4 regions of the Streptomyces sp. LZ34 genome follow, and region 3 is predicted to be linked to each of the others. Evidence: riboswitches for the same ligand, from Rfam matches in the RefSeq annotation. Region 3 holds a riboswitch; each other region holds the start of a gene.
What was found. A riboswitch is a leader RNA that binds a small molecule or an ion and turns the genes downstream of it on or off. The one in region 3 is predicted to bind cobalamin.
Positions count from the first base shown of each region.

Region 1: it holds a riboswitch for cobalamin, as region 3 does, so the genes downstream of both, ACWY4P_RS01420 (ABC transporter substrate-binding protein) here and ACWY4P_RS37880 (prenyltransferase/squalene oxidase repeat-containing protein) in region 3, are expected to answer to the same signal.
Region 2: it holds a riboswitch for cobalamin, as region 3 does, so the genes downstream of both, cobN (cobaltochelatase subunit CobN) here and ACWY4P_RS37880 (prenyltransferase/squalene oxidase repeat-containing protein) in region 3, are expected to answer to the same signal.
Region 4: it holds a riboswitch for cobalamin, as region 3 does, so the genes downstream of both, ACWY4P_RS41545 (cobalamin biosynthesis protein) here and ACWY4P_RS37880 (prenyltransferase/squalene oxidase repeat-containing protein) in region 3, are expected to answer to the same signal.

Region 1 is NZ_CM132680.1:293,689-301,383, reverse strand. Features, by position in the region: gene ACWY4P_RS01425 (FecCD family ABC transporter permease) at 1-533, opposite strand, end outside; gene ACWY4P_RS01420 (ABC transporter substrate-binding protein) at 530-1,576, opposite strand; cobalamin riboswitch at 1,645-1,846, opposite strand; cobalamin riboswitch at 1,978-2,214, shown strand; gene metE (5-methyltetrahydropteroyltriglutamate--homocysteine S-methyltransferase) at 2,356-4,680, shown strand; partial or broken gene ACWY4P_RS01410 (ABC transporter substrate-binding protein) at 5,051-5,734, shown strand; partial or broken gene ACWY4P_RS01405 (ABC transporter ATP-binding protein) at 5,794-6,820, shown strand; partial or broken gene ACWY4P_RS01400 (ABC transporter ATP-binding protein) at 6,813-7,460, shown strand; gene ACWY4P_RS01395 (MucR family transcriptional regulator) at 7,670-7,695, opposite strand, start outside.
Region 2 is NZ_CM132680.1:12,026,293-12,033,987, forward strand. Features, by position in the region: gene ACWY4P_RS51525 (nitrite reductase) at 1-1,578, opposite strand, end outside; cobalamin riboswitch at 1,687-1,846, shown strand; gene cobN (cobaltochelatase subunit CobN) at 1,878-5,516, shown strand; gene ACWY4P_RS51535 (NUDIX hydrolase) at 5,513-5,953, shown strand; gene ACWY4P_RS51540 (hypothetical protein) at 5,966-6,217, opposite strand; gene ACWY4P_RS51545 (cation diffusion facilitator family transporter) at 6,482-7,495, shown strand.
Region 3 is NZ_CM132680.1:8,915,848-8,923,542, forward strand. Features, by position in the region: gene ACWY4P_RS37865 (ABC transporter ATP-binding protein) at 1-1,356, opposite strand, end outside; gene ACWY4P_RS37870 (CbiQ family ECF transporter T component) at 1,353-2,588, opposite strand; gene ACWY4P_RS37875 (SCO2322 family protein) at 2,585-3,259, opposite strand; gene ACWY4P_RS37880 (prenyltransferase/squalene oxidase repeat-containing protein) at 3,259-4,584, opposite strand; cobalamin riboswitch at 4,748-4,873, opposite strand; gene ACWY4P_RS37885 (DUF5984 family protein) at 4,964-5,791, shown strand; gene ACWY4P_RS37890 (TetR/AcrR family transcriptional regulator) at 5,763-6,485, opposite strand; gene ACWY4P_RS37895 (hypothetical protein) at 6,878-7,695, shown strand, end outside.
Region 4 is NZ_CM132680.1:9,650,485-9,658,179, reverse strand. Features, by position in the region: gene ACWY4P_RS41565 (alpha/beta hydrolase) at 1-717, opposite strand, end outside; gene ACWY4P_RS41560 (class II aldolase/adducin family protein) at 833-1,492, opposite strand; gene ACWY4P_RS41555 (anion permease) at 1,843-3,117, shown strand; gene ACWY4P_RS41550 (hypothetical protein) at 3,130-3,396, shown strand; cobalamin riboswitch at 3,517-3,717, shown strand; gene ACWY4P_RS41545 (cobalamin biosynthesis protein) at 3,839-5,041, shown strand; gene ACWY4P_RS41540 (cobyric acid synthase) at 5,038-6,774, shown strand; gene ACWY4P_RS41535 (putative cobaltochelatase) at 6,771-7,695, shown strand, end outside.

The DNA.
Region 1 (7,695 bases), 8.6 Mb from region 3:
GCGGAGAACAGCTGCATGGCCGCGACGCCGGAGAGCACCACCCGGTCCGTGGTGCCGCCGAGAGTGTGGCTGAGCAGCAGCACCAGCGCGAAGGAGCCAATCGCCCCCAAGAATGCCCCGCCCGACACGGACATTGCCCCGCCTCCCGCGCCGAGCACGACGACCACGACCGCGCCGGTCGAGGCCCCGGACGAGACGCCCAGGACGAAGGGGTCGGCGAGCGGGTTGCGCAGCAGGGACTGCATCACCGCCCCGCACACGGCCAGTCCGGCGCCGCACACGGCCGCGAGCAGGGTGCGCGGTAGTCGCAGGTTCCACACGATCCCGTCCCGGATGGGTGTCAACTCCGCCTTTCCCCAGCCGAGATGGGCCGCCACCGTCGCCCATACGTCACCGACCGCGATGTCCGCCGGGCCGATGGTGATCGCCACGGCGATGGAGACGCACAGCAGCGCGAGACCGGCCGCCCACAGCAGCGCGCGGCGCAGACCGCGCACCGCTGCCGGCGCGGCCGAGGACAGGGCGGTGCTCATCCCTCGAGGCCGTACTCGCGCAGCGCCGCCGACACCTTCTCGATGCCCTCGACGGTCCGGATGGTCGGATTCATGGCCTGCCCGGACAGCAGCACGTACCGCTTGTTCTTCACCGCGGTCAGGCTCCTCGTGACCGGGTCGGACTCCAGGAACTCGATCTTCTTCGCCGCGGTTTCGGCCGTCTGCTGCTTGCGGGTCAGGTCGCCGATGACGAGGATGTCGGGGTCGCGGTCGGCGACGGTCTCCCAGTTGACCTGGGGCCACTCCTCGTGGGTGTCGTCGAAGGCGTTCTTCGCGCCGAGTTCGCGGGTGATGATGCCGGGGGCGCCGCAGCAGCCCGCCACGTACGGGGACTGGGAGTTGGCGAACCAGTACATGACGGTGACATCCCGGGCGTCGAGGCCGGAGGTGGCCCTCTTTACCCGGGCCTTGAGATCGGCGACGAGCTTCTCGCCGCGCTCCTGCACGCCGAAGATCCGTGCCAGGTCGGTGACTTCGCCATAAACCGCGTCCATGGTCAGCGGCTCGGTGCGCGCACCATCGCCGTCACCGCTGTTGTCCTTGCCGACGCAGTCGGAGGGGGAGAGGTAGGTGGCCACGCCGAGCTTGTCGAACTCCTTCCGCGGGGCCACACCGCCCTTGCCGAGTGTGGAGGCGAAGGAGGAGGCGACGAAGTCGGGTTCGGTGTCCAGGACTTTTTCGAACGAGGGGGCGTTGTCGGACAGCCGCTTCACCTTCGCGTTGGCCTTCTCCAGCCCTTTCGCCACCGGGTCCGTCCAGGTGGCGGTACCCACCATACGGTCGGCGAGCCCGAGGGAGAGCATGATCTCGGTCGTACCCTGGTTGAGGGAGACCGCCCGCTGCGGAGGTTCGTCGACGTGGACCTTCTGCCCGCAGTTGTCGAGAGTGACCGGATAGCCGGCGGACTTGCCCTTGGCCGGGCTCGCCTCGGCCGACGGGCCGGAGGAACCACCGCAGCCGGTCAGCAGCAGGGCACCTGCCAGGAGCGGGACGGCATGACGGAGAGGGCGTGCGAGCGGCACGGAGCTTCCTTCGGTGTCGAGGGCTCTTGCGCGAAGCCCGGTCGTACAGTGCTCCCCCGGCCGTTTTCCGGTGTCGGAGGCCGCCAGCAGGTCTTCGGGCTCGGGGTCAGCCGGAACGAGGCGCCTTCCCGGACCGCGATCGCCGTCCAGTGGCCGATGCCCCGCCCGTCGCCCTCACCGCTGCGCGTCAGCTCCGGATTCACACCGGATTCCCTGACCCGTGCACGCACGTGTACGTACATGGGTACGACTGGCCCCGGCAAGCTACCACACGCGCCTCACGCCCCTGCCGGCGCGAGCACCACTGACTTCCCCCCTGGCATGGCGGCGATCCGCACCTGGACGCGCTCGCGCGTGGCGAACGCCTTGTCCACTGGGTCGCCCCCGCGCCCGCCGCCTGTATAGGCTGGCGGTGCAGCTGGTTCGCCCTGTCCGCCAGGCAGGCGCGTCGCAAGAGGGAACCCGGTGGGAATCCGGGACTGCCCCGCAGCGGTGAGCGGGAACGACCGCCGTCATCAAGCACTGGGCCCGGAGAGCCGGGTCTGGGAAGCGACGGCCAGTAGGTGCCTCGTACGACAGGTCGTACGTCACGAGGCGCGCCTGCGAGTCCGAAGACCTGCCACTGCCCGTGTGCGATGTGCGCGCACGGAATCTCGGTGACCTCGAGGGCGGGTCGGCGGCACGGTCGAGCACCCCCAGCGGGTCTCGCCGCCTTCGCCATCCCTTCGCCCTCGTCCCGTCCCGGGAAGTCGAAACGAGTGCTCGCGAAGGAGAGTTCCGTGACAACCAAGGCCGCAGCCATGGCAGCCCGGGCCACCGTGTACGGCTACCCCCGCCAGGGGCCGAACCGGGAACTGAAGAAGGCGATCGAGGGCCATTGGAAGGGCCGGGTCACCGCCGAAGGCCTGCGTGAGGTCGCGGCCGGTCTGCGCCGCGCCACCTGGCGGCAGCTGGCCGATGCCGGTATCCACGAGGTGCCGACCGGCGACTTCTCGTACTACGACCACGTTCTGGACACCACGGTCATGGTCGGTGCGATCCCCGCCCGCCACCGTGCCGCCGTCGAGGCCGACCCCCTGGGCGGTTACTTCGCGATGGCGCGCGGCACGCAGGAGGCGGCGCCGCTGGAGATGACCAAGTGGTTCGACACCAACTACCACTATCTCGTGCCCGAGGTGGGCCCGGACACGGTCTTCGCGGCCGACTCGACCAAACAGGTCGCCGAGGCGCGTGAGGCCCTCACGCTCGGCCACACCCCGCGCCCGGTCCTGGTCGGCCCGGTCACCTATCTGCTGCTCGCCAAGCCGGCCCCCGGCGTCGCCGCTGACTTCGAGCCACTGACCCTCCTGGACCGGCTGCTCCCGGTCTACGCGGAGATCCTCACCGATCTCCGCGCGGCGGGCGCGCAGTGGGCGCAGCTGGACGAGCCCGCCCTCGTCCAGGACCGCACCCCGGCCGAACTGAACGCCGCAGCCCGCGCCTACCACCACCTCGGCGGCCTCACCGACCGCCCGAAGCTGCTGGTGGCCTCCTACTTCGACCGGCTCGGCGAGGCCCTGCCGGTCCTGGTCAAGGCCCCTGTCGACGGGCTCGCTGTGGACTTCACCGGCGCCGCTGCCGCGAACCTTGACGCACTCGCCGCCGTCGGCGGCCTGCCCGGCAAGCGCCTCGTCGCCGGCGTCGTGGACGGCCGCAACGTATGGGGCAACGACCTGGAGAAGTCGCTGTCCACCCTCGGCACCCTCCTCGGCCTGGCTGACCGGGTCGACGTCGCCGCCTCCTGCTCCCTGCTGCACGTCCCGCTCGACGCCGCCGCCGAGCGGGACATCGAACCCCAGATCCTGCGCTGGCTGGCCTTCGCCCGGCAGAAGACCGGTGAGATCGTCACCCTGGCCCGCGGCCTGGCCCAGGGCACGGACACCATCGCGGCCGAACTGGCGGCCAACCGGGCCGATCTGGCCTCCCGAGCGGTCTCCCGCATCACCCGCGACCCCGCCGTCCGCGCCCGCACCGCGGCCGTCACCGCCGCCGACGCCCGCCGCTCCCAGCCATACGCCGAACGTGCCACGGCCCAGCGCACCCACCTGCGCCTGCCCCCGCTGCCGACGACCACGATCGGCTCCTTCCCACAGACCGATGAGCTGCGCGCCGCCCGCGCCGATCTGAGGGCCGGGCGGATCGACCAGGCCGCCTACGAGGAGCGGATCGAGGCCGAGATCCGCGAGGTGATCTCCTTCCAGGAGAAGGCCGGCCTCGACGTCCTGGTGCACGGCGAGCCCGAACGAAGCGACATGGTCCAGTACTTCGCCGAACAGCTCACCGGCTACCTCGCCACCCGGCACGGCTGGGTCCAGTCCTACGGCACCCGCTACGTCCGCCCGCCGATCCTCGCCGGCGATGTCTCCCGTCCCGAACCGATGACGGCGCGCTGGACGACGTACGCCCAGTCCCTCACCGACCGCCCGGTCAAGGGCATGCTCACCGGCCCGGTCACCATGCTCGCCTGGTCCTTCGTCCGCGACGACCAGCCGCTCGCCGAGACCGCCCGTCAGGTCGCCCTCGCCCTGCGCGACGAGGTGGGCGACCTGGAGGCGGTCGGCACGTCCGTCATCCAGGTCGACGAGCCCGCCCTGCGCGAGACGCTGCCGCTGCGTGCCGCCGACCGCCCGGAGTACCTGGCGTGGGCCACCGCGGCGTTCCGGCTGACCACGAGCGGTGTGCGGCCGGACACCCAGATCCACACCCACATGTGCTACGCAGAGTTCGGTGACATCGTCCGGGCCATTGACGACCTCGACGCCGATGTCATCAGCCTGGAGGCGGCGCGCTCCCATATGCAGGTGGCCCGCGAACTGGCCGAGCACGGGTATCCGCGTGCGGCGGGACCGGGTGTCTACGACATCCACTCCCCGCGTGTCCCGGGTGTGGCGGAGACGACGGCCCTGCTGCACAAGGGACTTGAGGCCATCCCCGCCGAGCGGCTGTGGGTGAACCCCGACTGCGGCCTGAAGACCCGCGGGTGGCCCGAGGTGCGGGCCTCGCTGGAGAACCTGGTGGCGGCGGCCCGTGAAGCCCGCAGCGGCCTGCCCTCCGTGACCTTGTGAGGTCACCGTGGCCGGGGCGGGCTCCTGGGAAGGTGTTCCGCCCCGGCCACACCCGCTCCCACGGCCGGCCGCGCCACTTCCTGCCCACTTTCACACCCCGCAGGCGCGCATCGCTCTGCTCCCATACTTCCGTGGGCGGATGCGGCATCGCACGGCGCCAGGTCTTTGCGGCATTCGATGCGGCTGGGTGCCTGCTGGGCTTTTGCGCTCTGGTACTGGATCCACCGGAATTGGACCTGGCCTTCGTGGCGGATGAGGCGCGAGCGCCCCGAATTGCGGTTCACCACCGCCCGGTGAGATGCGGCCGGGGCGCCACGTGGCGCCAGCATATGCAACAGCAATTCTTGTGCAACAAGAGGGTGTGAGGCTTATGACGACCCGACGAATACGAGGCGCCGCCGTCGTGGCGGCGGTGCTTCCCAAGGCCGGCGACGCCGGCCGCACGTACACCTACACCCTGCGCGACGGAGTGAAGTTCAGCGACGGCGAGCCGCTGACCCCCGCCGACGTGGTGTTCACCTACCGGACCGTCCTCGACACCAAGACCAACAACACCACCAAGAGCGAACTGGACGCCATAAAAGATGTGCGGGCGGACGGCGATGACAAGGTCGTCTTCACCCTGAAGTACCCGTACGCGCCCTTCGCCGGGCGCACGGTCCTGCCGATCGTCCCCGAGCACATCGCCGGGAAGCAGGACCCCAACACCGGTTCCTTCAACACCAAGCCGGTGGGCACCGGCCCCTACGTCCTCGCCGGCTGGAGCAAGGGCGAGAAGCTCACCTTCAAGGCCAACCCGGACTACTGGGGCGGCGCGCCGAAGGTCAAGAAGGTCACCATGGCGATCGTCGGGGACGACGACGTGCGCGCCACCCGACTGCGCTCCGGCGACCTCGACGGCGCGATCCTCCCGCCCAACCTCGCCGCCACCTTCAAGAACGACAACGACAGGCGGACCTACGAGGCGAGGTCCTACGACTGCCGCACCGTCACCCTCCCCACGGAGAACAAGGTCACCGGCGACCGCGCGATCCTCCCGACCCTCGCCATCGCCGGGCTCGCCGGGGCCTGGCGGGAGCAGATCAACCCCCGCCGCCGATCGGAGCTGATGCTGTGACCGAGCGAACCACCGTCCTGTCGATACGCGGGCTGTCGGTGCGCTTCCTCATGCCGGGAAGGCGCCACATCGCCGCCGTCACCGACGCGCACTTCGACGTGGCGGCCGGCGAGTGCCTGGCCCTGATCGGCGAGAGCGACTGCGGCAAATCCGTACTCGCCTCCGCCCTCCTCGGCCTGCTCCCCGCCAACGCGCAGACCGCGGGCGAGGCCCGCCTCGGTGACCTCGACCTGCTCTCCGCCGACGAACGAACCCTCGCCCGCACGGTACGGGGCCGCCTGATCGGCCTCATACCGCAGAGCCCGACCGCACACCTCCCCCCCCGTCCGCACCATCCGCTCCCAGCTGGTGGAAACGGTCGCCGCACTGACCGGGATTCGGGGCCGCACGGCCCTGCGCGATGCCGCCCGGACGGCCGCCGAACGCGCCGCCTTTCCCGCAGACCACCTCGACCGCCACCCGCACGAGCTCTCCGGAGGCCTCGCCCAGCGCGCCGCTACCGCCCTCGCCCTCGTCGGCGACGCACCCCTGCTGCTCGCCGACGAACCGACCACCGGACTCGACCGTGACCTGGTGGCCCGCACCGTCGACGAACTCCGGCGCCACATCGACACCACCGACCGCACGAACGGCACCGGACGGGCCCTGCTGATGATCACCCACGACCTCGCCGCCGCCGAACGCATCTCCGACCGGATCGCCGTCATGTACGCGGGCCGCATCGTCGAACTGGCCGACGCCACCGACTTCTTCGGTACACCCGGACCCCGCCACCCCTACAGCCGCGGCCTCCTCCAGGCCCTCCCCGACCGCGCCTTCACCTCCATCCCCGGCACGCCCCCCGAACTCGGCGACCTCCCCGACGGCTGTGCCTTCGCCGCCCGCTGCGAACGGGCCACCGACGCCTGTGCCGCACTGCCACCGACGGCCGAGGGGGTGGCCTGCCACCACCCCCTCCTCCCGGACTCCGGCCAGAAGACGCCCCAGCCGGATTCGCCCGCCCCGGAGGACATCCGTGCTTGAACTACGCGCCATCACCGCCGGATACAGCCGGAACACCCCCGTGATGCGAGACGTCTCCCTGACCGTCGCGCCCAGCGAAGCCGTCGGCCTCCTCGGCCCCAGCGGCTGCGGCAAATCCACCCTCGCCCGCGTCACGGCCCTGCTGCACCGCCCCGACTCCGGAACCCTGCTGCTCGACGGCGAACCCGTGCGGCACTGGCGCCACCGCGCCCCGCGCGAGCAGCGCGCCGCCTTCGGCGTCGTCTTCCAGCAACCCAGGCTCTCCGCGGACCCCCGGCTGAGGCTCACCGACCTGATCGCCGAACCGCTGCGCGCCACCGGCCGACGCGAGGAAGCGGCCGAACGGGTCGCCGAGCTGGCCGCGGCCGTCGGCCTGACCCCGGACCTGCTGGGCAGACGCCCCCACGAAGTCAGCGATGGCCAACTCCAACGCGCCTGCCTCGCCCGTGCCCTCGTGCTGCGTCCCCGCCGGCTCGTGTGCGACGAGATGACCGCGATGCTCGACGCCTCCACCGCCGCCGCCCTGGTCGCGGTCGTCGAGGACTACCGCAACGCCACCGGCGCAGGCCTGCTCGCCGTAGGCCACGACCGCACACTCCTGCACCGCTGGTGCGACCGCACCGTCCACTGGGAAACCCTGAACCCCCGCCGCGAAGAGCCGCCGCGGCGACGCCCGCCGACACCCGCGACAGCCGCCTCCCGCTCGTCCTCGCCGCCGCCACCCTGTCCGACCTCGGCGACGGCGTCCGGGCGGCTGCCCTGCCCCGCCGGCCGCGGCCACCACCCGGGCGCAGGGCCGTCGGCCCGGAACACGATGCGTCAAGGCTGATGCGTCAAGGCTTTGGAGGCTCAGCGGGGGCCGATCCGGGCTGCCA
Region 2 (7,695 bases), 3.1 Mb from region 3:
GGGATGGCCGCAGCGCCGCTCGCAGCCGGAGAGATACACCGGTAGCCGGCCCGGCAGCGGGCCCGGGCCGCCCTCGGCGGGCGCCTCGCCCGCCACCGCGCGCGCCGCGTCGGCACGCACATCGGCCAGGGACTTGGCGCAGCCGGGACGTCCCGTGCAGGCGCCGACCCCGAGCCAGGGGGAGTGCGGCGTGGTCACGAGCCCGGCGTCGGCGAGCTCGCGCAGCGAGGCCCGGGCGCCGCCGTGGGAGAAGCCGGGCAGCACCACGCCGCGCCAGGGTGTCACACGCAGCTCGCCCGAGCCGCCCCGGGAGGCGAGCTCGGCGAGCAGCCGCCACCGCGCGGCGGTGAGCCGCCCCAGCGGGACGGCGACGGAGACCGCGCACCGCTCGTCCGGCCCCGTGATCAGCCCGGTCGCGGGCGCGGTGGGTTCAGGGGAGGGCGCCGATCGCGCCCGCGGTGGCACCGGCGGGGTGGTGTCCGTGTGGCGCTCGCCCGGCCGCGGGTCCGGACCCAGCGCGGGACCGGCTGATCCGCTCGCGCCGGAAGTGCCGGGCCGTCGCCGGGTTTCGGCCGTTTCCGTGGTGGCCGCCGCGGCTTCCGCCGGTGGTACCGGCGCCGGGGGCCGGTCGCTCGGCCGGGGGCCGGGCTCAGGTCCGGGGCGCGCCGCCGGGATTCCGGCCTCCGCGAGCCGCCGGGCCAACGCGTCCGCCGTCACCGCGTGTCGCGTCGGCAGATCGCGAACCCGCCACGCCCGGGTGTCGCTTGTGCGCGCCGCCTCCAGAAACGCCAGCGCCGCCACCGCGGCGGCGCGCGGCGCGTCGTCGGCGCCGACCCGCAGCTCGGCGCCCGGCGCGCCCACCGGCCCGGCCGGAGGATCCGGGCGGCTCAGTGGCCGCGTGGCGCCCGGCGTGTCGTCACCGCCCGCCGGGCCGCCCCGCCGCGCCGGGCCGTCGCCTGTGCCCCGGGGGCCTGCCACGCCGGGGCCGTCCGGCGCCGGCGGCGCACCGGATTCCGGCCCTGCCTCAGCGCGCGGCCGTGCCCGCTCCCCGCCGGAGCCGAGCCGCAGCACCGCCTCGCCGTCCGGCGCTGCGATCAATGTCACATCCGCGCCCAGCGCCGCCACATCGCCGCGCCCGTCGTCGAGCGCGAACAGGAACCGGCCCGACAGCCCCGCCAGTTCGGCGAATCCGGAACCCGCGGGCGCGTCGTCGCACAGCAGGGCGTCCAGCTCCCTCGCCCACGCCGGGACATCCGCGTACCCCGCCCCGTCCAGCCCGGACAGCGGGGACGCCACGATGTTGCGCACCCGGTCGTGCCGGTCCGACGGGAGCAGCCCGGCCGTCCGCAGCCGGGCCGCGAGCCCGGCCCCGCACTCCGCATCGAGGCCGCGCAGTTGCAGATTGCCCCGGGAGGTGAGGTCCAGCCGGCCGTCTCCCAACTCCTCGGCCGCGAGCGCCAGCACGAGTGCCTGACGTGCCGTCAGGATCCCGGCGGGCAGCCGCACCCGGGCCAGCGCGCCGTCGTCCGCCGGGTGCAGGCGCAGCGCGCCGGGGCAGGCGTCGGCGCGACCGCGCACGGGGGTTTCATCCCCTGGTGGGGCGGTTGTCGGGGGGAGGGGCATGGCGGCGAGCATACCGACGATTGCCTTCGGCTCACCGCCCCGCGGCAGGTCAGGAACGCCTACTATGCTCACCGGCGGGTCGGTCCCGACCCGCCACCACACACGACGGCAAAAAGGGTAGGAAGCCGGTGGAAATCCGGCGCGGTCCCGCCACTGTGAGCGCGGCAGCCGGTATGCGACGGCCGCGCGAGCCAGGAACTCCCGCCGTCTTCAACCCGCCCGGGGCGCGGACCCCGAGGAAGGCCTGCCGTCGCATGATCCTTTTGCTGTCGACGTCCGACACCGATCTGCTCAGTGCCCGCGCGGCACAGACCCCGGTGCCCTACCGGCTCGCCAACCCGGCCCGGCTCCCGCTTGACGACCTCCCCGCGCTCCTCGACGGCGTCGAACTCGTCGTCGTACGGCTGCTCGGCGGGGTGCGCGCCTGGCAGGAGGGGCTCGACACGCTGCTCGCCGGGGACCGCCCGGTCGTCGTGCTGACCGGCGAACAGGCCCCGGACGCCCAGCTCATGGAGGCCTCCACGGTCCCGGTCGGGATCGCCGCCGAGGCCCACGCCTATCTCGCGCACGGCGGGCCCGGCAACCTCGGCCAGCTGGCCCGCTTCCTGTCCGACACCGTCCTGCTGACCGGCCACGGCTTCGAGCCTCCCGCGCCCGCGCCCTCGTGGGGCCCGCTGGAGCGCACCGCACGCGAGGGCGTCACCGGCCCGCGGGTCGCCGTGCTCTACTACCGCGCCCACCACATGAGCGGCAACACCGCCTTCGTCGAGGCGCTCTGCCGGGCCGTCGAGGACACTGGGGGCCGCCCGCTGCCGCTGTACGTCGCCTCGCTGCGCGCGCCCGAGCCCGAGCTGCTGGAGGCCCTCGCGGAGGCCGACGCGGTGGTGACCACCGTGCTGGCCGCGGGCGGCACCCGGCCGGCCGAGGCGTCGGCCGGCGGGGACGACGAGGCGTGGGACGCGGGCGCGCTGGCCGCGCTGGACGTCCCGGTGCTACAGGCGCTGTGCCTGACCGGCCCGCGCGCCGCGTGGGAGGAGAACGACGAGGGCCTCTCGCCCCTGGACGCGGCGACCCAGGTCGCCGTCCCGGAGTTCGACGGGCGGCTGATCACCGTGCCGTTCTCCTTCAAGGAGACCGACCAGGACGGCCTGCCGGTCTATGTCGCCGACCCCGAGCGCGCCGCGCGTGTCGCGGGGATCGCGGTACGACACGCCCGGCTGCGCCACATACCGGCGGCCGACAAGCGCCTCGCGCTCGTCCTGTCCGCCTACCCCACCAAGCACTCCCGCATCGGCAACGCCGTCGGCCTGGACACGCCCGCCAGCGCCGTCGCCCTGCTGCGCCGGCTGCGCGCGGACGGCTTCGACCTGGGCCCCGAGGAGGGGCCCGAGGCGCTTCCCGGCCTCGCCTCCGGCGACGGCGACGAGCTGATCTACGCCCTCATCGAGGCGGGCGGCCACGACCAGGACTGGCTCACCGAGGAGCAACTGGCCCGCAACCCGATCCGGATCCCCGCCGCCGACTACCGCCGCTGGTACGGCCGGCTGCCGCAGGAGCTGCGCGAGGCGGTGGAGGAGCACTGGGGGCCGCCGCCGGGTGAGATGTTCGTCGACACCAGCCGCGACCCCGAGGGCGAGATCGTGCTCGCCGCGCTGCGCCGCGGCAACCTCCTCGTGGTCATCCAGCCGCCGCGCGGCTTCGGCGAGAACCCGATCGCCATCTACCACGACCCCGACCTGCCGCCCTCCCACCACTACCTGGCCGCCTACCGCTGGATCGCCACCCCCCAGGCCGACGGCGGATTCGGCGCCGACGCCATGGTGCACCTGGGCAAGCACGGCAATCTGGAGTGGCTGCCCGGCAAGAACGCGGGCCTGTCCGCCGCCTGCGGCCCCGACGCCGCGCTGGGCGACCTGCCGCTGATCTACCCGTTCCTGGTCAACGACCCGGGCGAGGGCACGCAGGCCAAGCGCCGCGCCCACGCCACCCTCGTCGACCACCTCGTGCCGCCCATGGCCCGCGCCGACTCCTACGGCGACATCGCGCGCCTGGAGCAGCTGCTGGACGAGTACGCCGCCATCTCCGCGATGGACCCGGCCAAACTCCCCGCCATCCGGGCCCAGATCTGGACCCTCATCCAGGCCGCCAGGCTCGACCACGACCTCGGGCTGGAGCGGCGGCCGGACGACGACGGCTTCGACGACTTCCTGCTGCATGTGGACGGCTGGCTGTGCGAGGTCAAGGACGCCCAGATCCGCGACGGCCTGCACATCCTCGGCGCCGCCCCGTCCGGCCCGGAGCGGGTCAACCTCGTTCTGGCGATTCTGCGCGCCCGGCAGATCTGGGGCGGTACGACGGCGCTGCCCGGGCTGCGCGAGGCACTCGGCCTCGACGAGTCGGCCGCCGGCCGCACCGACGCGGACGAGGCGGAGGACCGCGCCCGCGCCCTCGTCCAGGCGATGGAGGACGCCGACTGGGCGCCGGAGGCCGCCGAGAAGGCGAGCCTGGGGCTGCCCGAGGAGCAGCGCGACGCGGTGACCGCGATCCTCGACTTCGCCGCCCGCGAGGTCGCGCCGCGGCTGGCCGCCACCACCGACGAGATCGACCACGCCGTGCACGCCCTGAACGGCGGCTTCGTGCCCGCGGGACCCTCCGGCTCGCCGCTGCGCGGACTGGTCAACGTCCTGCCGACGGGCCGTAACTTCTACTCTGTCGACCCCAAGGCCGTGCCCAGCCGGCTGGCCTGGGAGACCGGCCGGGCGCTCGCCGACTCGCTGCTGGAGCGCTACCGCCGCGACAACGACGGTGCGTGGCCGCGCTCCGTCGGCCTGTCGCTGTGGGGCACCAGCGCGATGCGCACCTCGGGCGACGACGTGGCCGAGGCGCTCGCGCTGCTGGGCGTCCGCCCGGTGTGGGACGACGCCTCGCGACGAGTCACGGGACTCGAACCCGCGACACTCGACCAGCTGGGCCGCCCCAGGATCGATGTCACTCTACGCATCAGCGGCTTCTTCCGCGACGCGTTCCCGCATGTCGTGGCGCTGCTCGACGATGCCGTGCGCCTCGCCGCCTCCCTCGACGAGCCCGAGGCCGACAACTACATCCGCGCCCACGCCCAGGCCGACCTCGCCGAGCACGGCGACGAACGCCGCGCCACCACCCGCATCTTCGGCTCCCGCCCCGGCACCTATGGCGCGGGCCTGCTCCAGCTCATCGACAGCCGCGACTGGCGCACCGACGCCGACCTGGCGGAGGTCTACACGGTCTGGGGCGGCTACGCGTACGGCCGCGGCCTGGAAGGCCGCCCGGCCCGCACGGAGATGGAGAGCGCCTACCGCCGGATCGCGGTCGCGGCCAAGAACACCGACACCCGCGAACACGACATCGCCGACTCGGACGACTACTTCCAGTACCACGGCGGCATGGTCGCCACCGTGCGAGCCCTCAAGGGCACCGCCCCGGCCGCGTACATCGGCGACTCCACCCGCCCCGAGACGGTCCGCACCCGCACCCTGCACGAGGAGACCTCCCGGGTCTTCCGCGCGCGCGTGGTCAACCCGCGCTGGATCGAGGCGATGCGCCGCCACGGCTACAAGGGCGCCTTCGAACTCGCCGCGACCGTCGACTACCTCTTCGGCTACGACGCCACCACGGGCGTGGTCGCCGACTGGATGTACGACAAGCTCGCGCAGAGCTATCTCCTCGACCCGGAGAACCGCTCCTTCCTCCAGGAGGCCAACCCCTGGGCGCTGCACGGCATGGCCGAGCGGCTGCTGGAGGCGGAGAGCCGCGGCCTGTGGGAGCAACCCGACCCCGAGGTCCTGGCGGCGGTGCGCGAGCTGTATCTGGAGACCGAAGGCGGCCTGGAGGGCGGGGAGGACGAAGCCGGGTGACCGAGTCGGGGAGTGAGCAGGCGACCGGGGCGGCGCCCCTGGAGTCGGTGGGCTGGGTCTGCGTACGCGACGGGCGGCTGCTGGCCGTGCGCACCCGCGGGCGCGACGCGTTCTACCTGCCGGGCGGCAAGCTCGAACCGGGGGAGGACGGGCCGCGGGCGCTGGCCCGGGAGCTCGCCGAGGAGCTCGGCCTGACCGCCGCGCCCGCGGCCCTGGCCGCGCTGGAGCCCTTCGTCATCGAGGACGAGGCACACGGCCAGGACGGCCGACGGCTGCGGATGACCTGCTACACGGGCGCGGCGGAGGGCGAGCCCGTCCCGGGCCGGGAGATCGCCGAGCTGGCCTGGCTCACGGCGGACGGGGCGGGCCGCTGCGCCCCCGCGCTGCGCCAGGTGCTGCACCGGCTGGTGGCCGAGGGCCGCGTCCGCCGCCCGTGACGCGGCGCCGGGTCAGGAGCGCTTGAGGGGCGCCGGGGGAGCGGCGGGCCGGGAGGCGGAGCGGACCCGCTCGGGCCAGGGCGGGCAGTTCACCAGCTCGGCCCACTCCCGGTCGTAGCGCCCCGGCACGGCCCGGCCCGCGGAGGCCCAGCGCTCGACCAGGGCGGCGTAGATGGGCACGCAGGTGCTCTGATGGAGCGTTTCGCCGCCCGCGGTGCTCCGGTCCAGCGCTCTGCTCGGCTGCGAGAGAGAACGGCGTCGCATCGTCGTCGTCATGTCAGGCCAACGCGCCGGGCCCGGCGCGGTCACCGGCTCTCCGTGGAGCTCACCCGGACCGGGGCGTTCTCGCACATATCATCGACCGCGCCCGACAATGAAAAGCATTGCCGAATTCAGAAAGGTAATCCGTATCGCCGCCGGCGCCACGTGATTCCGGCACTTGATAACCGTGTCCATTGCAGCCTTTGGATTATTTTCCGATGTGCTGTTCAATTGCGCTGTTCCGATGGGCGATTCGAGGAGGAGCGGGTGGGCACCCACACGCACGGGCACGGGGAGGGGCATGCCGGGCACAGCCATAGCGTGGCGGAGAACGCCGACCGCCGCTGGCTGCTGGCGGCGCTCTCGCTGATCAGCGGCTTCATCGTGATCGAGGGCGTCATCGGCGTGGTGGCGCGCTCGCTGGCGCTGCTCTCCGACGCCGCCCACATGCTCACCGATGCCGCGTCGATCGTTCTCGCGCTGTTCGCGATCCGGCTCGCGGCCCGCCCCTCGCGCGGCGGCTACACCTACGGTCTCAAACGCGCCGAAATTCTCTCCGCCCAGGCCAATGGGCTCTCGCTGCTGCTCCTCGCGGTGTGGCTGGGCTATGAGTCGGTGGAGCGTCTGATCGACCCGCCCGATGTGAATGGCGCCCTGGTCCTGGCCACCGGGATCGCCGGAGTGGCCGTCAATATCGTGGCGGCCTGGTGCATGTCCAAGGCCAACCGCAGTTCGCTCAACGTTGAAGGCGCCTACCAGCACATCCTCAACGACCTCTACGCCTTCATCGGCACCGCCGTCTCCGGTGTCGTCGTCCTGACCACCGGCTTCGCGCGGGCCGACGCGATCGCCTCGCTCGCCGTGGTCGCGCTCATGATCAAGGCCGGCGTGGGGCTGGTCCGCGCCTCCGGCCGGGTGCTGCTGGAGGCCGCGCCGAACGGGGTCGAGCCCGACGAGATCGGGGACCGGCTGGTGTCCCATACGGCCGTGGCCGAGGTGCACGATCTGCATGTCTGGCAGATCACCTCGGGGGAGGTCTCGCTCTCGGCCCATGTGCTGGTCGCGGCCCCGGACGGCGACTGCCACGCCGTCCGCGAGGACCTGGAGCGGGTGCTGAGCGAGCACTACGGGATCACCCACACCACCCTGCAGGTCGACCACCTCGGCGACCGCCGGCCGCCGCGCGGCGCGGACGGTCCGGCACGGGAGGGCGACGCGCGCGACGAGCACTGCCTCGCCGCCCATGGGCCGGTGCACCGCTCGGCGCCGCACGGCCATTGACGAATGCGCGGTGCGGGTAATCCGCCACCCCGGTTCAGAAATATATGCGTCGAACTGACCCGCGATTTTTAGCGTGTATGGGCGGTCCCGGTTCCGGTCTCCTGGGCGCGTGCGGCTCATGAATCGATTCGCGTATCAACAGGCACAGATGCGATTGAGCCGAAATATGGTGCGGATCTACTGATCATGCAGGCCGGAGG
Region 3 (7,695 bases):
GCGCGCGGTGAGGACGACCGACAGCGCGAGCGCGAGCCGCTGGCCCTCGGACAGATCGCGGGGGTGTGCCGAGTCCGCCAAGCCGGGCAGTAGCCGGCCGACCAGTTCGCGGCAGGTGCCCGGGGCCGCGCCCGCGTCGTGGTCGGCCGCCGCGCACTCCGCGGCGACGGTGTCGGCGTAGAGCAGGTCACGCGGCTCCTGCGGTACGAGGCCGACGTGGCGCAGCAGTTCGGCGGGCCGGGTGCGATGCGGTACGACGCCCCGGCCGCCGGCATTCCCGCCGCCTGCCCCTCGGCCGCCCGGCCCGGCGGCCCCGACGCGTACCGAACCGGAGGCGGGCGTGTGCATCCCGACCAGCGTGGACAGCAAGGTCGACTTTCCCGCGCCGTTGCGGCCCATCAGCGCCACCGTCTCGCCCGGCCGCACCGTCAGGTCCACGCCGCGCAGCGCCTCGACCCGCCCGTGGCGTACGGCCAGCCGCACCGCCTCGGCGACGGGTTCGCCCGCCGGACCGCCCCCCTGAACTCCGGTCGGCGCGAGCGGGGTCAGCCGCTCCCGCAGCGGCGCCGCCTTGCGGCGGGCGTCCCGTATGGACAGCGGGAGGGGGGTCCAGCCCGCGAGGTGGCCGAGCTCGACGACGGGCGGCTGGACGGGCGAGACCGCCATCACCTCGGCCGGGTCCCCGACGACGGGGGCCGCGCCGGGGGAGGGCAGCAGGATCAGCTGGTCGGCGTACTGGACCACCCGCTCCAGGCGGTGTTCGGCCATCAGCACGGTGGTGCCGAGGTCGTGCACGAGCCGCTGAAGCACCGCCAGGACCTCTTCGGCCGCCGCGGGGTCCAGCGCCGACGTCGGCTCGTCGAGAACCAGGACGCGCGGATGCGTGGTGAGCACCGAGCCGATGGCGACCCGCTGCCGCTGTCCGCCGGAGAGCGTCGCGATGGGCCGGTCGCGCAGCGCGGCGAGGCCGAGCAGGTCCAGGGTCTCCTCGACCCGGCGGCGCATGGTGTCCGGGGGGACGCCCAGCGACTCCATGCCGTACGCGAGTTCGTCCTCGACGGTGTCCGTGACGAAGTGGGCCAGCGGGTCCTGGCCCACCGTGCCCACGACATCGGCCAGTTCGCGCGGCTTGTGGGTGCGGGTGTCGCGGCCCGCCACGGTGACCCGCCCGTGCAGCGTGCCGCCCGTGAAGTGCGGCACCAGGCCGGAGACGGCGCCCAGGAGAGTCGACTTGCCGACTCCCGAGGGACCGACGAGCAGACACAGCTCCCCCTCCGGCACGGTCAGATCCACGCCCTGGAGTGCGGGCCGCGCCGCGTCTTCGTAGGTGACGGACACCTGCTCGAAGCGGATCACCGCGTGGCCTCCTTGCCGGTGTCCTCGCTGGTCTTCTGGGTGGTGAGTGATGCCGGACGCGAACCCGGACCCGGACGCGAACCCGGACCCGGACCCGGACCCGGAGCCGGACCCGGAGCCCGGCCCGGGGCGACGAACGCCGGGAGCAGCCCGACCAGCACCCCGGCCGCGGGCCACAGCGGCAGCACGGGCGCGGTGAGCGGGACGGCGGGCGGGTTCAGGGCCTGTGGGGCGTACGAGGCCGCCCAGATCATCAGGCCCGCGACCGCCACCCCGGACCCGGACACCAGCCACGCCCGCGTGCCCCACCGGTCCGGCCGGTAGCGGCTGCGCACCGAACGGCGGCCGCCCAGCCACAGCCCGCCGAGCGCGGCGGCGAGCCCGGCGAGCAGCACCGGCAGGCCGAAGCCCGCGCCCTGGGCCGCCAGCAGCCCGTACGTACCGGCGCACACGCCGAGCAGCCCGCCGAGGGTGAGGACGGCGGTCGCGCGGGCGACGGCGGGCGGGACGTGGGCGGTGCGGCCGTAGCCGCGCGCGTCCATCGCGGCCGCGAGCGCCACGGAACGCTCCAGCGCCCCCTCCAGGACCGGCAGCCCGACCTGGAGCAGGGCGCGCACCCCGCGGTCGGGGCGGCCGCGCAGCCGGCGGGCGGCGCGCAGCCGCTGGACGTCGGAGACCAGGTTCGGGGCGAAGGTCATCGCGACCACGACCGTCACGCCCGCCTCGTACAGCGCGCCGGGCAGGGACTTGAGCAGCCGGGCGGGGTTGGCGAGCGCGTTCGCCGCGCCGACGCAGACCAGGAGGGTGGCCAGCTTCAGCCCGTCGTACAGCGCGAAGGTCAGCCCCTCGGCGGTGACCCGGCCGCCGATCCGCACGCCCTGCGCCCAGTCGGGGAGCGGAACTTCGGGGAGCGTGACCAGCACGTGTGTGCCGGGGATCGGCGAGCCGAGGAGGACCGCGAAGCACAGCCGGATGGCCAGCACCACAAGCCCCAGCTTGAGGAACGCGCCGTACGAGCGCGCCCACGGCGCGTCCGTGCGGCGCGTGGCGACCACATAGCCCGCGACGGCGACGAGCAGCCCCAGCAGCAGCGGATTGGTGGTGCGGGAGGCGGCCGTGGCCAGCCCGAGCGCCCACAGCCACCAGGCCCCGGCGTGCAGCGCACCGCGCGCGGTGTGCGCGGTGTGCACGGTCTGCGGGTGTCCGGCGGCGGCCCGGTCGGCGCCGCTCATCGCCGGTGGTGGCGGCGCGCCTGCCACACGGCGGCGGCCCCCAGCGCGACCACGGCGGCCAGGCCGCCGATCAGCCCGGCCGACGGGCCGCCTCCGCCACCGCCCTGCGCGCCGTCCCCGCTGCTGCTGCCGCCGCCGGATCCGCCGCTGGTGGCGTCGACCTGTTCGCCGCAGCCCGTGGCGGGGTAGCCGGCGATGGCGCACAGCAGGGCGGAGGAGCTGTAGCGCAGCGGCTCGGCGACGGCCGCCAGCGCGTCCCCGGCGCTCGCGTCCTCGCCGACCCGGGCGCACTCCGTACGGGGCTCGGGCGGGGTGCGGTGGTCGGGGGCGTCGGCGGCCGTGCCGAAGTCGAGGACCACCGCGACGCGTTTGGTGCCGCCCTTCGCGGGGGTGTGCGCGCAGACCGTCCCGAAGTCGGTCGAGTCGCGGGGCTGGGTGGCGTCGCCCGAGTCCTCGCTCACGGCGAACCGGAATCCGATCATGTCGCCGTCGCCCGGCCGGGCCGTGGCGGGCCCCTGCGTGGCGTACGTCCAGCCGTTGGCGCCCCGCTCCCGCTGCCAGAACGACCAGTAGCGGTAGCCCGCGGCCTGCGCGGGCGAGGCGCCGAGCGCGAGCGCGGACACCAGCGCGGACATGAGCACGGCGCAGACGAGGGCGGCGCGTTGACCCATCAGAGCTGCTGCTTCTTCCGGCCGCTCAGCAGGAAGCCGATGCCGACGCCGGCCACCATGAAGACGCCCACCGTCCACCAGACGCCGCCGACACCCCCGTTGTCGTCGTCCTTCTTGTCCTTGCCGTCGTCCTTGCCCGAGTCCTTGTCCGAGTCGGCCTGCGACCCGGCCGCGGAGACCGACTCCGGCTTCGGGCCGGTGGCGTTCAGCTGCTGGACGAGGTCGGCGCCGCCGAAGCTGCGCGGATCCGCCCCGGCCGCATGCGCCGCGAGGACCAGCTTGGCCAGGGCGCCCGGGTCGCCCTTCGCCCACGCCAGCGCGCCGTTCTTCTCGTTCTGCAGCCACTGGAGGGGCTTGGCCGCGGTCGCGCTGTGCTCCCCGGCGGCCAGCGCGACGATGGCGTCCGCCGTGCCGCCGAAGTCGGGCTGGGCCTTGGCGCCGGGCATGGCGGACAGCAGGTGGCGGCCGTGCGCGGCCATGGTGTCCGACAGATACGCGGCGGCGGCCTGCGCGGCCTCGGCCGCCCCGTCCGGCTTGCCGCTGCCGCCCTTGCCCGCGCCGCAGTCCAGCGGCTTCGGGGCCTTGCCGGCGTCCTTGCCGGCCGGTTCGAAGACAAAGCCCTTGCCCTCGGTGGCCAGCGCGGCGGCCGCGGTCGCCAGGTCGTTGGCGATTTTCGTCCGGGGTTCGCCCTTGTCCGCCGTATACGCGAACGCCCCGCGCTGCCCCTCCTTCGCGTCACACCCCAGCTGAAGGCCCAGCAGCACGTCGTACGGCGTCTTGCCGCCCTTGGCGGACTTCACCCGCTCCGGGTCCTGGCCGGTGGCGGCGAAGGCGCCGACGGCGGCGGAGGTGGAGTTGGCATCGCTCGGGCTGCCCGGGTTCAGGCCCCAGCCGCCGTCGTCGTTCTGGTGCTTCTTCAGCCAGCCGACGCCCTTCTCGACGGTGGCGCTGCGCCCGCCGACCGCGGCCAGCGCCTGCACGGCCGCCGCCGTCGCGTCGGTGAACTCGCCCTTCTTCGGGTCGCAGGGCGTTGCGGCGTCGGCCCGGTACGCGGCGAAGCCGCCGTCCTCGCACTGCTGGCCGGCCAGCCAGTCGATGGCCGACCGCGCCGGGGTGACCCCGACCGCGTCCTGGGCGAGCAGCGCGAGTGACTGCCGCCACACCCCGTCGAACTTCGGGTCCTTGGTGCCGTACAGCCCCTTGGGCAGCGCCGCCGAGCCGGACGGCTTGGGGGAGGGCGAGGTGTCGGCGAACGCGGCGGGGGCGGCGGCCGTGCACAGGGCGGCCAGGGCGGCCAGAGCCGTGGCGCTGCGGCGTACGTTCATGGCGACGGTGCCTCTCGGTCGATGGTCTCGGCGGTGGCTGGGCATCGGTACGCGGCCACGCACGGCCGTCCACCCCGCACGCCGAGGGGACGCACGAACGCGGTGACACCGGGCTCAGCTCCGCATACCTCGACGGTGCCGCCGCCGGACGGGCCGACGGCGGGAGCCTGTGGTGCGCCCGACCAGGTGCTCCGGCTCGTACGCCCTGCGGCACACAGCCCGTACTCACGGTTGCGGGTCAGCGCCGGATTCTCACCGGCTTCCCCCGATCGGACGCGGATGAAGTTTTCACGGATACTTTATCCGGCGCCGAACCGGGCCGGACCACGGCGGTCGGGCCCCCGCACCATGCGGAACCGCTCGCGGCGCTGGAGGGCTGATGATCCGGTTCCGTTTTGGCCTGACCCCCTTGGAGGAAGTGCGGCCCTGGGGGCGGCGCGAGCGCCCCGTGCTGCACTGGTTCGGGCTGACCGACGGCTGGTACGTGATCGACCTCGGCGACCATGAGCTGCTGCGCTACTCCGAGCGCACGGTGCGGTCGCTGCGGGGCGGCGGGGGCGGCGGCCCGGCGCACCCGTATGCGGACTACTACGTGGTCCGGCTGTGGGAGGACCTGCTCGCGCTCCTGCCGGCGGCGCTGGAGCCGGTGCCCGAGGACCTGGCCGGCTTCGTGGCCGGCGACTCCTCCGGCTGGCACTGGGAGGAGACCCCGGAGGCCGCGGCCGAGGCCGCGGCCGAGGCCGCGGCGCAGTGGCACGGCGACCGCACCCTGTACACGGGGTATCTGCGGGTCGAGCCGCACATCCGCTGCTGGCGGACCGTCGCCGGGGAGGACGACGCTACGGAGGATGACGCCACCGGGGACGTCATGAACGTCAGCTGGGCGCATCAATCCGATCCCGAGAACGAGATCGAGTTCGCCGGCCCGGCGACGGGCCGGGTGACCGTGCCGACCAGCGCCTTCGTCGCCGCCGTGGCCGAGTTCGACCGCGCGCTGCTGGAGGCGATGGAGCGGCGGATCGGCGAACTGGAGGCGGCGGGGCCGCCGCCGGGGGTCGAGCTCGACCTGGAGCAGCTGCGCCGCGAGCACCGGGACCGGGCGGGGTGGCTGGAGCGGGCGCGGGCGTACGAGTACGCCACCGACTGGGCCGCCGTACGGACGGGCGCGGCGGAGCTGCTCAGATCACCAGGCGAGGACTGCGGGTGAGGCCGAGGATGCCGAGGAGTCGGTCCATCATGTCCTCGAACAGCGGCACCGGGTCATCCAGGGCGTAGGACATGTGGCTGTAGACGGCCAGGCAGAGCATGCCGTAGATCTGGCGCCAGCAGGTGATCATCAGGAGCGCGACACCGATGGGGACTTCGATGCCCATGGCCTCGCGGTACGTCCGCAACTGCCGTGCCAGGACCGGGTCGATCTCCTCGTCGGACGGGTGGGCCAGCTGCTGCTCACGCCACAGCCGGGTGAAGAGCTGCCCGTACATCCCGCCCAGATCGCGCAATATGACGTGCGGGATGTCGTCGGCGGACGCGGCGGCCGCCTGCGGATAGCCGGCCCCCATGAGCAGGTTGAACTCCGCAGGGTTGGCCACTGACCAGTCGAACACGGCCCGGGTGGCGGCGTGCAGCCGGGCGCTGATGTCGTCGGGGTCCTGCCGTTCCACCGCCGCCGCGACCACCTGCATGAACTCCGCCATCACGTCGTCGTAGACGGCGCGGATGAGCCCGTTTCTGCCCTCGAAGTAGCGGTAGAGCGCGGGGGAGGTGACGCCGACGCTGCGGGCCACGGCGGCGACGGTGAGACCTTCGACCCCCTCCGCGGCGGTGATCCGGCGGGCGGCGGCCTTGGCGTCGCGTTCGAGCTCCGCGCGTAGCCGCTCCCGCCGCGTCAGCCCTGCCATGCGCTCGCCTCCGCCCCCGTCTGGGTCTGTGCCGGACACCGTCGCCTCCTTGTCGTGGTCGGGTGCGCCTCAATGATCCTTCATCGGCTGTCGGCGTATGGGGCAACCGACTTGCCGTGAAGGTGCATCGCATGGTTAATACTATTCTCGCTTCTAAGGGCAGTCACGCTTGGGGGAAGGCGGAGAGCTGAGTGAGTAAGGCGTATGTGGCCGCGGTGGCGGCGGCGACCGTTCTCGCGGTGGGAGGCGTGACCGGGTGTGGCGCGTCCGACGACTCGGGGAAGGACGGCGGGCGATCCGGTGTCTCGGACGGCGGTGGGCGCAAGTCCGGGGCGGGCGCGGCGGGTTTGAGGGATTCAGGGGATGCGGCGGGATCCGGGCTCGCTGGGGCGATGAAAAACCTCTCCCGTGTGGCCTCGGCCACCGGGCCGGTGATCTGCTGGGACGACAAAGACGGCAAGGGTGAGCACGTCGCGGCCTTTGACGACACGTTCGGCAAGCGCGTTGCCACGTACTCCGAGGAGCCGCTGTTGTCCCGGCTCGCCGAGATCGCCGAGCAGGGGGACGCGGACCGGGCGTTCGTGCGCAGCCTCTGCGGGAAGCAGCAGTACGGCAAGAGCGCGGCGGACCTGGGGGTCAGTCCGGTCTCCCCGGACGGCCGGCGCGTCGCGGTCGAGGTGGTCACGGACGAGGCGGGCGCCCTCACGTCGTCGCATGTGGGGTGGCTGGACCTGGCCACGGGGGAGTTCACGGACATCACCGAGGCCGCGCAGAAAGGGGGCTACAGCCCGGAGAAGCACTCCGACGAGCTCCCCGGATTCGCCCCGGACGGATCGCTGTGGTTCCTGCGGGACGAGCAGGTGTACTACTCGGCGGATGAGAACGGCAGCCTCTCCCGGCACCCGATCAGCAAGGCATGCCATGACGAGCGATCCGGGAACGACGGCTTCTACCGCCCGGTGAACTCGGCGGCCGTCACCTGTCCGCGCCTCATTCACCCGAGCGGGAAGTTCGCTGTCTCTCCCGCCACCGTCATCGACGGCATCGACTCGTACGACGGGTTCGACCTCGATCTCCTGGCACCCGAAATGGACCGGCTCGACGACGACACGGCCTTCGGCGACCCCACCGACCAGATGGTCGTGCGCGACGGCGACGGCGACGACGTACGCGACTGCGACCCCGTGGCCTGGATCAACGCCGACGACCT
Region 4 (7,695 bases), 730 kb from region 3:
GGTGGCGCCGGTGGACCAGCCGTACAGGATGACGCGCTCCGCGCCGTAGTGCACCGCGTAGCGGATGGCGGCGTCCAGGTCGTGCCACTCGGTCTCGCCGAGGTGTCCGATGCCGTCCTCGGGGCGGGGGGCGCCCGGGTCGCCGCGGTAGGCGATGCCGAGCAGCGGGAACCGCCGCTCGTGCAGGAACGGCATGAGCACCATGGGGTGCTCGCGGGTGGTGCCGAGGCCGTGCACGGTGATCACCCAGGCGGAGCGGTCGCCGGGTATGAACCAGGCGGGCAGCACGCCCAGTTCGCCGGGCACATCGACATCGGCGTGGTCGATCCCGAGCGCGTCCCGCGGACTGCCGGTGTGCACCTGGGGGGTGAAGCGGACGCGGGTGCCGGGGGCCAGGGTGCCGTAGGTGACCCGTTCCAGGCGGCGGACCACGCAGTCCGCGGGGTGCGGGGCGTCCTCGATGACGGGGCCGACGACGGCGTGGCAGGCGGCGCCGGCGAGGCCGTAGGTGCCGGGGCGCAGCGAGGCGAGGCTGCGGGTGAGGGTGATCCGGCCGGCCTCGGTGGCGTGCACGGTGAGCCGCGGGTCGTGCGGCAGCGGCCGGCCGGGGCCCGGCTTCAGGGCAGCGTCGCTGGCGTACCGCCCGGCCGCCACCGCGGCCGCGCCGACACTGAGCATCGTGGTGGCGGCCACAACCGCCTTCGTCCGCAGGCGCATCCCTCTCAGTGTGAGCGGGGAGGCCGCCGCAAGCCAGCGGGCGTGCCCGGCCGGGTGATCGACCCGCCGGTCCGGGGGCGGTGCGCCGGGCCCGGGGCCCGGCCGGGCCCGGGGCTCAGCGGGGCTGGCCGTAGCCGCTGAGCTTGCCCGCGGCGCGCCGCAGCTCGTCGGGCGACAGCAGGGCCGGGGTGTACCCGGGGACGGCGGCCGCGGTGAGCCAGACCCGGCACATCCACTCCAGCTGGGCCGTCCGGTCGTACGCCTGGTCGAGCGTGGCGCCGTGGACGACCGTGCCGTGGTTGCGCAGCAGACAGCCGGTGCGGTCGCGCAGCGCGTCGAGCATCTTGTGGGCCAACTCGTCGGTGCCGTACAGGGCGTAGCCCGCGACGCGCACCGGGCCGCCGAGGGCGCAGGTCATGTAGTGGATCGCGGGGACCTCGTCGACCAGGGTGGAGACCGCCGTGGCGTGCACGGCGTGGGTGTGGACGACGGCCGCGGCGTCGGTGCCGCGGTAGATCGCGAGGTGCATGGGCAGCTCGCTGGTGGGGGCCAGTTCGCCGATCACCTGGCGCCCGTCCAGGTCGACGCCGACCGCGTCACCCGGGCCGAGCCGGTCGTACGGGACGCCGCTCGGGGTCACCAGCACGATGTCGCCGACCCTGGCCGAGACATTGCCCGAGGTGCCGACGACCAGGCCGTCGGCGACCGTCCTGCGGGCCGTCTCCACCACCCGTTCCCAGGCCTCCCGCAGCTCCGGCCGCTCCCCGACCCTCAGCGGTCGCGCGGTCTCCGGTTCCGGTTCCGGCTCCGTCACGGTCCCTCACCTCCGGGCGCCGATCATGGCAGAGAGGGGCACGGGGAGGTAGGGCGGGAGGTGCGCGGGGCTTCGGCGCTCCACTCCCTCAGCCGCGTCACCCCCGAGCCCACCCCAGTTCACCTTCCGTTCACCCCATGTCCTTACGGTCGTGAGGCACGCGTTGGTTGTCGAACCGATGGCCCGGGTGTGCGACTCCTCCCCTCTCAAAAGAGGGGGCCTGGCACTTGCATTGCACCACAGAATGTAGCGACCTGGTGGCGCTCCGTGCCGCCAAGTTCGGGGATCGCATTCCCCCACGAAGGAGTTCGATGGAACACATCACGCTTCTCATTGGGATCGTGATCATCACGGCCTTGGTGTTCGACTTCACGAACGGCTTCCACGACACGGCCAATGCCATGGCCACCACCATCTCCACGGGAGCTCTCGGTCCCCGGACGGCCGTGGCGATGTCGGCGGTCCTCAATCTCGTCGGCGCGTTCCTCTCCGTGGAGGTCGCCAAGACGATCTCCGGAGGGATCATCGACGAGGGCTCCGGAGTCCGCCCCGAAGTGATCTTCGCGGGTCTGGTCGGCGCGATCCTCTGGAACCTGCTGACCTGGCTGGCCGGACTGCCCTCCAGCTCCTCGCACGCCCTCTTCGGCGGCCTCATCGGCGCGACCCTGGTCTCCGTCGGCATGGACGGGGTCAACAGCGACAAGATCATCATGAAGGTCCTGATCCCGGCCGTGGCCGCGCCGCTCGTGGCCGGAATCGCCGCCCTGGTCGCGACCCGGCTCACCTACCGGCTGGCCCGCGGCCGCGACCCCCAGGACACCGCGAAGGGCTACCGCGCCGGGCAGATCGCCTCGGCCGCGCTGGTCTCCCTCGCCCACGGCACCAACGACGCCCAGAAGACCATGGGTGTGATCACCCTGGCACTGATCACCGGCGGCGCGGTCGCGCCCGACTCCGACCCGCCGCTGTGGGTCATCGTCTCCGCGGGGCTGGCCATCGCCCTCGGTACGTACCTGGGCGGCTGGCGCATCATCCGCACCATGGGCAAGGGCATCACCGACATCCAGCCGCCGCAGGGCTTCGCCGCCCAGACCGGCGCCGCGACCGTCATCCTCGCCTCGTCCCACATCGGCTTCGCGCTCTCCACCACCCAGGTCTGCTCCGGTTCCGTGATGGGCGCGGGGATCGGCCGCAAGGGCGGCGTGGTGCGCTGGTCCACCGCGGGCCGCATGGTCCTCGCCTGGGTGCTCACCCTGCCCGCCGCGGGCCTCGTCGCGGGCGGCGCGGCACTCCTGGCGGACCAGGGCGACTGGGGCGTCACGGCGGTCGCCGTGCTCGCGGTCGCCGCCTGCGCCGGGATCTGGGCGGCCTCGCGCCGCAAGCCCGTCGACCACACCAACGTCAACGATGTCAACGAGGCCGCGACGGCGCCGGCCGAGCCGGTGGGCGTCGTCACGGCCGCCCTCCAGTCCGTGGCCCCGCCGCCCGCCGGGCCGGTGGCCCCCGCCGTTGCCGCTTCCGCCTCCTCCTCCGCCTCCTCCGCCACCCCGGCAGGCGCATCCGCGGCCACCGGCAGCACCAGCTAAGGAAGTAACGCGATGAGCATCGACTGGGCGGCTCTCGGCCAGGTCTTCGGCATCAGCCTCGCGGTGACCGTCGGCTTCGTGGGCGTCTTCACCCTCGGCATCCTCGGCACCTCCCGCAAGCCGCGGCAGGCGGAGGCAGGCCCGACCGCCGCCGCCACCCCCTCCGGCACCTCGGCCCCGGCGGGCGCGGCCTTCAACCCCGCGCGCGCCGGCGCGTACGCCTGCTTCGCACTGTGCGCGGCGGCCGTGGTGTACGGCATCAATCTGATCGTGGCCTGACCCGCTCGACCCACCCACGGCCGCCGGGCCGGAACGCGCCGACCAGCGCGGACCGCCCGGCGGCCGTGGCATGTGCTCCTCGGCACACTCACGCAGGGTGGGGCATTCGCGAGTTGACGGCCATTCGCGGCCCATGGTGGACTTCCGGAGCCAAACGGCGGCAGGAGAGGAAGCCGGTGAGAATCCGGCGCGGTCCCGCCACTGTCACCGGGGAGCGCTCTCCCATCACCTGTACGAGTCACGGCCGTCCACACGGAGGCTGGAAGACCGGGAGAAGCGCGGATCCGGGAGCCAGGAGACTCTCACCGCCGGTCACGTCGAACCAGGGCGCGGACCCTGAGTGAGGACATACCGCCATGCCCGGCACCGCCATGCCGCCGCCGCCCCACCCGCGGCCCCTTCGCCACATCCCGACGCGCCGAGGCAAGACGGCGGACTGACGATGCGTGCCGATCACGCCTCGTACGCGTGCGGCGCCGCCCTCGGCTTTCTCGGCGACCTCGCCCTCGGCGATCCGCGCCGCGGCCACCCCGTGGCCGCGTTCGGGCGCGCCGCCCTGGCCGTCGAGCGGCTGCTGTGGCGCGACCACCGCGGATCCGGGGCTCTTTACACCGCGCTGTGCGCGGGCGGCGTGGCCGCGGGCGCTGTTCTGTCGGTGCGCGCCGTACGGGCCCTGCGAGGCCCCGCGTTGGGATGCCCCGCGTTGGGAAGCCTCGCCTCGGGCAGTACTGCCTCGGAAAGCCCCGCCCTGGGGCGCCCTTCCCCCGCCGCGCAGACCCTGCTGACCGCCGCCGCCACCTGGGCCGTGCTCGGCGGGACGACGCTGGGCCGGGAGGCGCGCGCCGTCGGCGGCGCGCTGGCCGCCGGGGACCTCGACGCCGCCAGGCGGCGGCTGCCGCACCTGTGCGGGCGCGACCCGCAGGCGCTGGACGGGCCTCAGATCGCGCGCGCGGTCGTCGAGTCGGTCGCCGAGAACACCTCGGACGCCGTCGTGGGCGCACTGGTGTGGGGGGCCGTCGGCGGGGTGCCGGGCCTGGTCGGCTTCCGGGCCGTCAACACCCTGGACGCGATGGTGGGTCACAAGTCGCCGCGCTACCGGCGGTTCGGATGGGCCTCGGCCCGGCTGGACGACCTGGCCGGCTGGCCCGGCGCGCGGCTCACCGCGGCGCTGGCCGTCCTGGCCGGGCCCGATCCGCGCGGCGCGTCGCGCGCCTGGCGGCGCGACGGCCACCGCCATCCGAGCCCCAACGCGGGCCCTGTGGAGGCCGCGTTCGCGGGCGCGCTCGGCGTACGGCTGGGCGGCACCCTCGCGTACGGCGGCCGCGTCGAGCACCGGCCGGTGCTCAACCCCGGCGGGCGGCCGGTCGAGGCCGCCGACATCGAGCGCGCGGTACGGCTGTCGCGGCGCGTCGGCGCCCTGGCGCTCGGCGCGTCCGTCACGGCCCGGCTGGCTGTGGGGGCGCTGCGGGCGGCTCGTACGGTCGCGCCCCCGGTCGCGCGGCCCGGCGCCGCGCCCGTACGCGCCGCGCGTGCCTCACATGGCGCGCGGGCCCGTTGGGCACGGTCCATGCGGACACTCGGCGCGGGCTGGTCGGGCGGCCCGGCGACGGCGCGGCCCGTGGCCGCTGGGAGGGACTACGGATGAGCGGAATACACGGCGGGGGCGCGGGTGCGAAGGGCGGGCCGGGCGGCGGGCTGCTCGTCGCGGGTACGACCTCGGACGCGGGCAAGAGCGTCGTCACGGCCGGGATCTGCCGCTGGCTCAGCCGCAAGGGCGTCAGCGTCGCGCCCTTCAAGGCGCAGAACATGTCGCTCAACTCCTTCGTGACCCGCGACGGGGCGGAGATCGGCCGCGCCCAGGCCATGCAGGCCGCCGCCGCGCGCGTCGAGCCGAGCGCGCTGATGAACCCCGTCCTGCTCAAGCCCGGCAGCGACCGCAGCAGCCAAGTGGTGCTGCTGGGCAAGCCGGTGGGCGAGCTGAGTGCGCGTGGGTATTTCGGGGGGTCTGGAGGGGCGTCCCCCGGGGAAAAGCTGCCCGGCGGGCGGCGGGAGGCGCTGCTCGGGACCGTCACCGAGTGCCTGGCCGAGCTGCGGCGCACCCATGACGCGGTGATCTGCGAGGGCGCGGGCAGCCCCGCCGAGATCAATCTGCGCCGAACCGACATCGTCAACCTGGGTCTCGCCCGGGCCGCCCGGCTGCCGGTCGTCGTGGTCGGGGACATCGACCGCGGCGGCGTCTTCGCGTCGTTCTTCGGCACGACCGCGCTGCTCTCCGAGGCCGACCAGCGGCTTGTCGCGGGCTATCTGGTGAACAAGTTCCGCGGCGATGTGACCCTGCTGGAGCCAGGCCTTCAGATGCTGCACGGCCTGACGGGCCGCCCGACCATGGGCGTGCTGCCGTACGCGCACGGGCTCGGCATCGACGAGGAGGACGGGCTGCGGGTGTCGCTGCGCGGGGCGGTGCGCGAGAGCGTCGTCGCGCCGCCGCACGGCGCGGACATCCTGCGGGTCGCGGTCGCCGCCGTGCCGCTCATGTCGAACTTCACGGACGTGGACGCACTGGCCGCCGAACCCGGCGTGGTCGTTCGGTTCGTGGACCGGCCGGAGGAGCTGGCCGACGCCGATCTGGTGGTGCTGCCGGGCACCCGCGGCACCGTACGGGCGCTGGAGTGGCTGCGGCGGCGCGGTCTGGCCGCGGCGATCGCGCGGCGGGCGGCGGAGGGCCGGCCGGTGCTGGGCATCTGCGGCGGCTTCCAGATGCTCGGCGAGCGCATCGAGGACGAGGTCGAGTCGCGGGCCGGGACGGTGGAGGGGCTCGGGCTGCTGCCGGTTCGGGTGCGGTTCGCGGTGCACAAGACCCTCGCGCGGCCGGTCGGCGAGGCGCTCGGCGAGCGGGTGGAGGGCTACGAGATCCACCACGGGGTCGCCGAGCTGCTGGACGGCGCGGACGAACCCTTCCTGGACGGCTGCCGGGTGGGCTCGGTGTGGGGCACGCACTGGCACGGCTCGCTGGAGAGCGACGGCTTCCGGCGCGCCTTCCTGCGGCGGGTCGCGGACGCGGCGGGCCGGGCGTTCGTCCCGGCGCCGGACACCAGTTTCGGGGAGCTGCGCGAGGAGCAGCTGGACCGGCTGGGCGACCTGATCGAAGAACACGCGGACACGGACGCGCTGCTGCGGCTGATCGAGAACGGCGTGCCGGAGGGGCTGCCGTTCGTCCCGCCGGGGGCGCCGCCCCGGCCTCCCGGGCCCTCGCTGCCCTCTCCTGCGGCGTCTCCGGAGGAGTCGTCTCAGGAGGAGTCGTCTCAGGAGGAGTCGTTCCCTCCGCCCCGCCCAGAAGACCACCACCGCGCCCACACCGCAGGAGGTACCCCCGCATGACCGCCACCCCCTACCCGTTCACCGCGCTCGTCGGGATGGCCGACCTGCGGCTGGGCCTCCTGCTCAACGCCGTGTCGCCGGCCGTCGGCGGGGTGCTGGTACGCGGCGAGAAGGGCACCGCGAAGTCGACGGCCGTACGGGCGCTGGCCGCCCTGCTGCCCGGCATCGACGTGGTGGCCGGCTGCCGGTTCTCCTGCGACCCCACCGCGCCCGACCCGGGCTGCCCGGACGGCCCGCACGAGCCGGACACCGGCACCGTACGGCCCGCCCGGATGGTCGAGCTGCCGGTCGGCGCCTCCGAGGACCGGCTGGTCGGGGCGCTGGACATCGAGCGGGCGCTGTCGGACGGGGTGAAGGCGTTCGAGCCGGGTCTGCTGGCCGACGCACACCGCGGCGTGCTGTACGTCGACGAGGTCAACCTGCTGCACGACCACCTGATCGACCTGCTGCTCGACGCGGCCGCCATGGGCGCCTCCTATGTGGAGCGCGAGGGCGTGTCCGTACGGCACGCGGCGCGCTTTCTGCTGGTGGGCACCATGAACCCCGAAGAGGGCGAGCTGCGGCCGCAGTTGCTGGACCGCTTCGGCCTGACGGTGGAGGTCGCGGCGTCGCGGGACACCGACGAGCGGGTCGAGGTGGTGCGGCGGCGGCTGGCGTACGACGAGGACCCGGCCGGGTTCGCCGCGCGCTGGGCGGACGAGGAGGGCGCGCTGCGGGAGCGCGTGGCGGCGGCGCGTGCCCTGCTGCCGCGGGTGCGGCTGGGCGATGGCGCGCTGCGGCAGATCGCGGCGGTGTGCGCGGCGTTCGAGGTGGACGGGATGCGCGCGGACATCGTGACGGCGCGTACGGCGACGGCGCTGGCGGCGTGGGCGGGGCGTACGGAGGTGACCACCGAGGACGTGCGGCAGGCCGCGCTGCTGT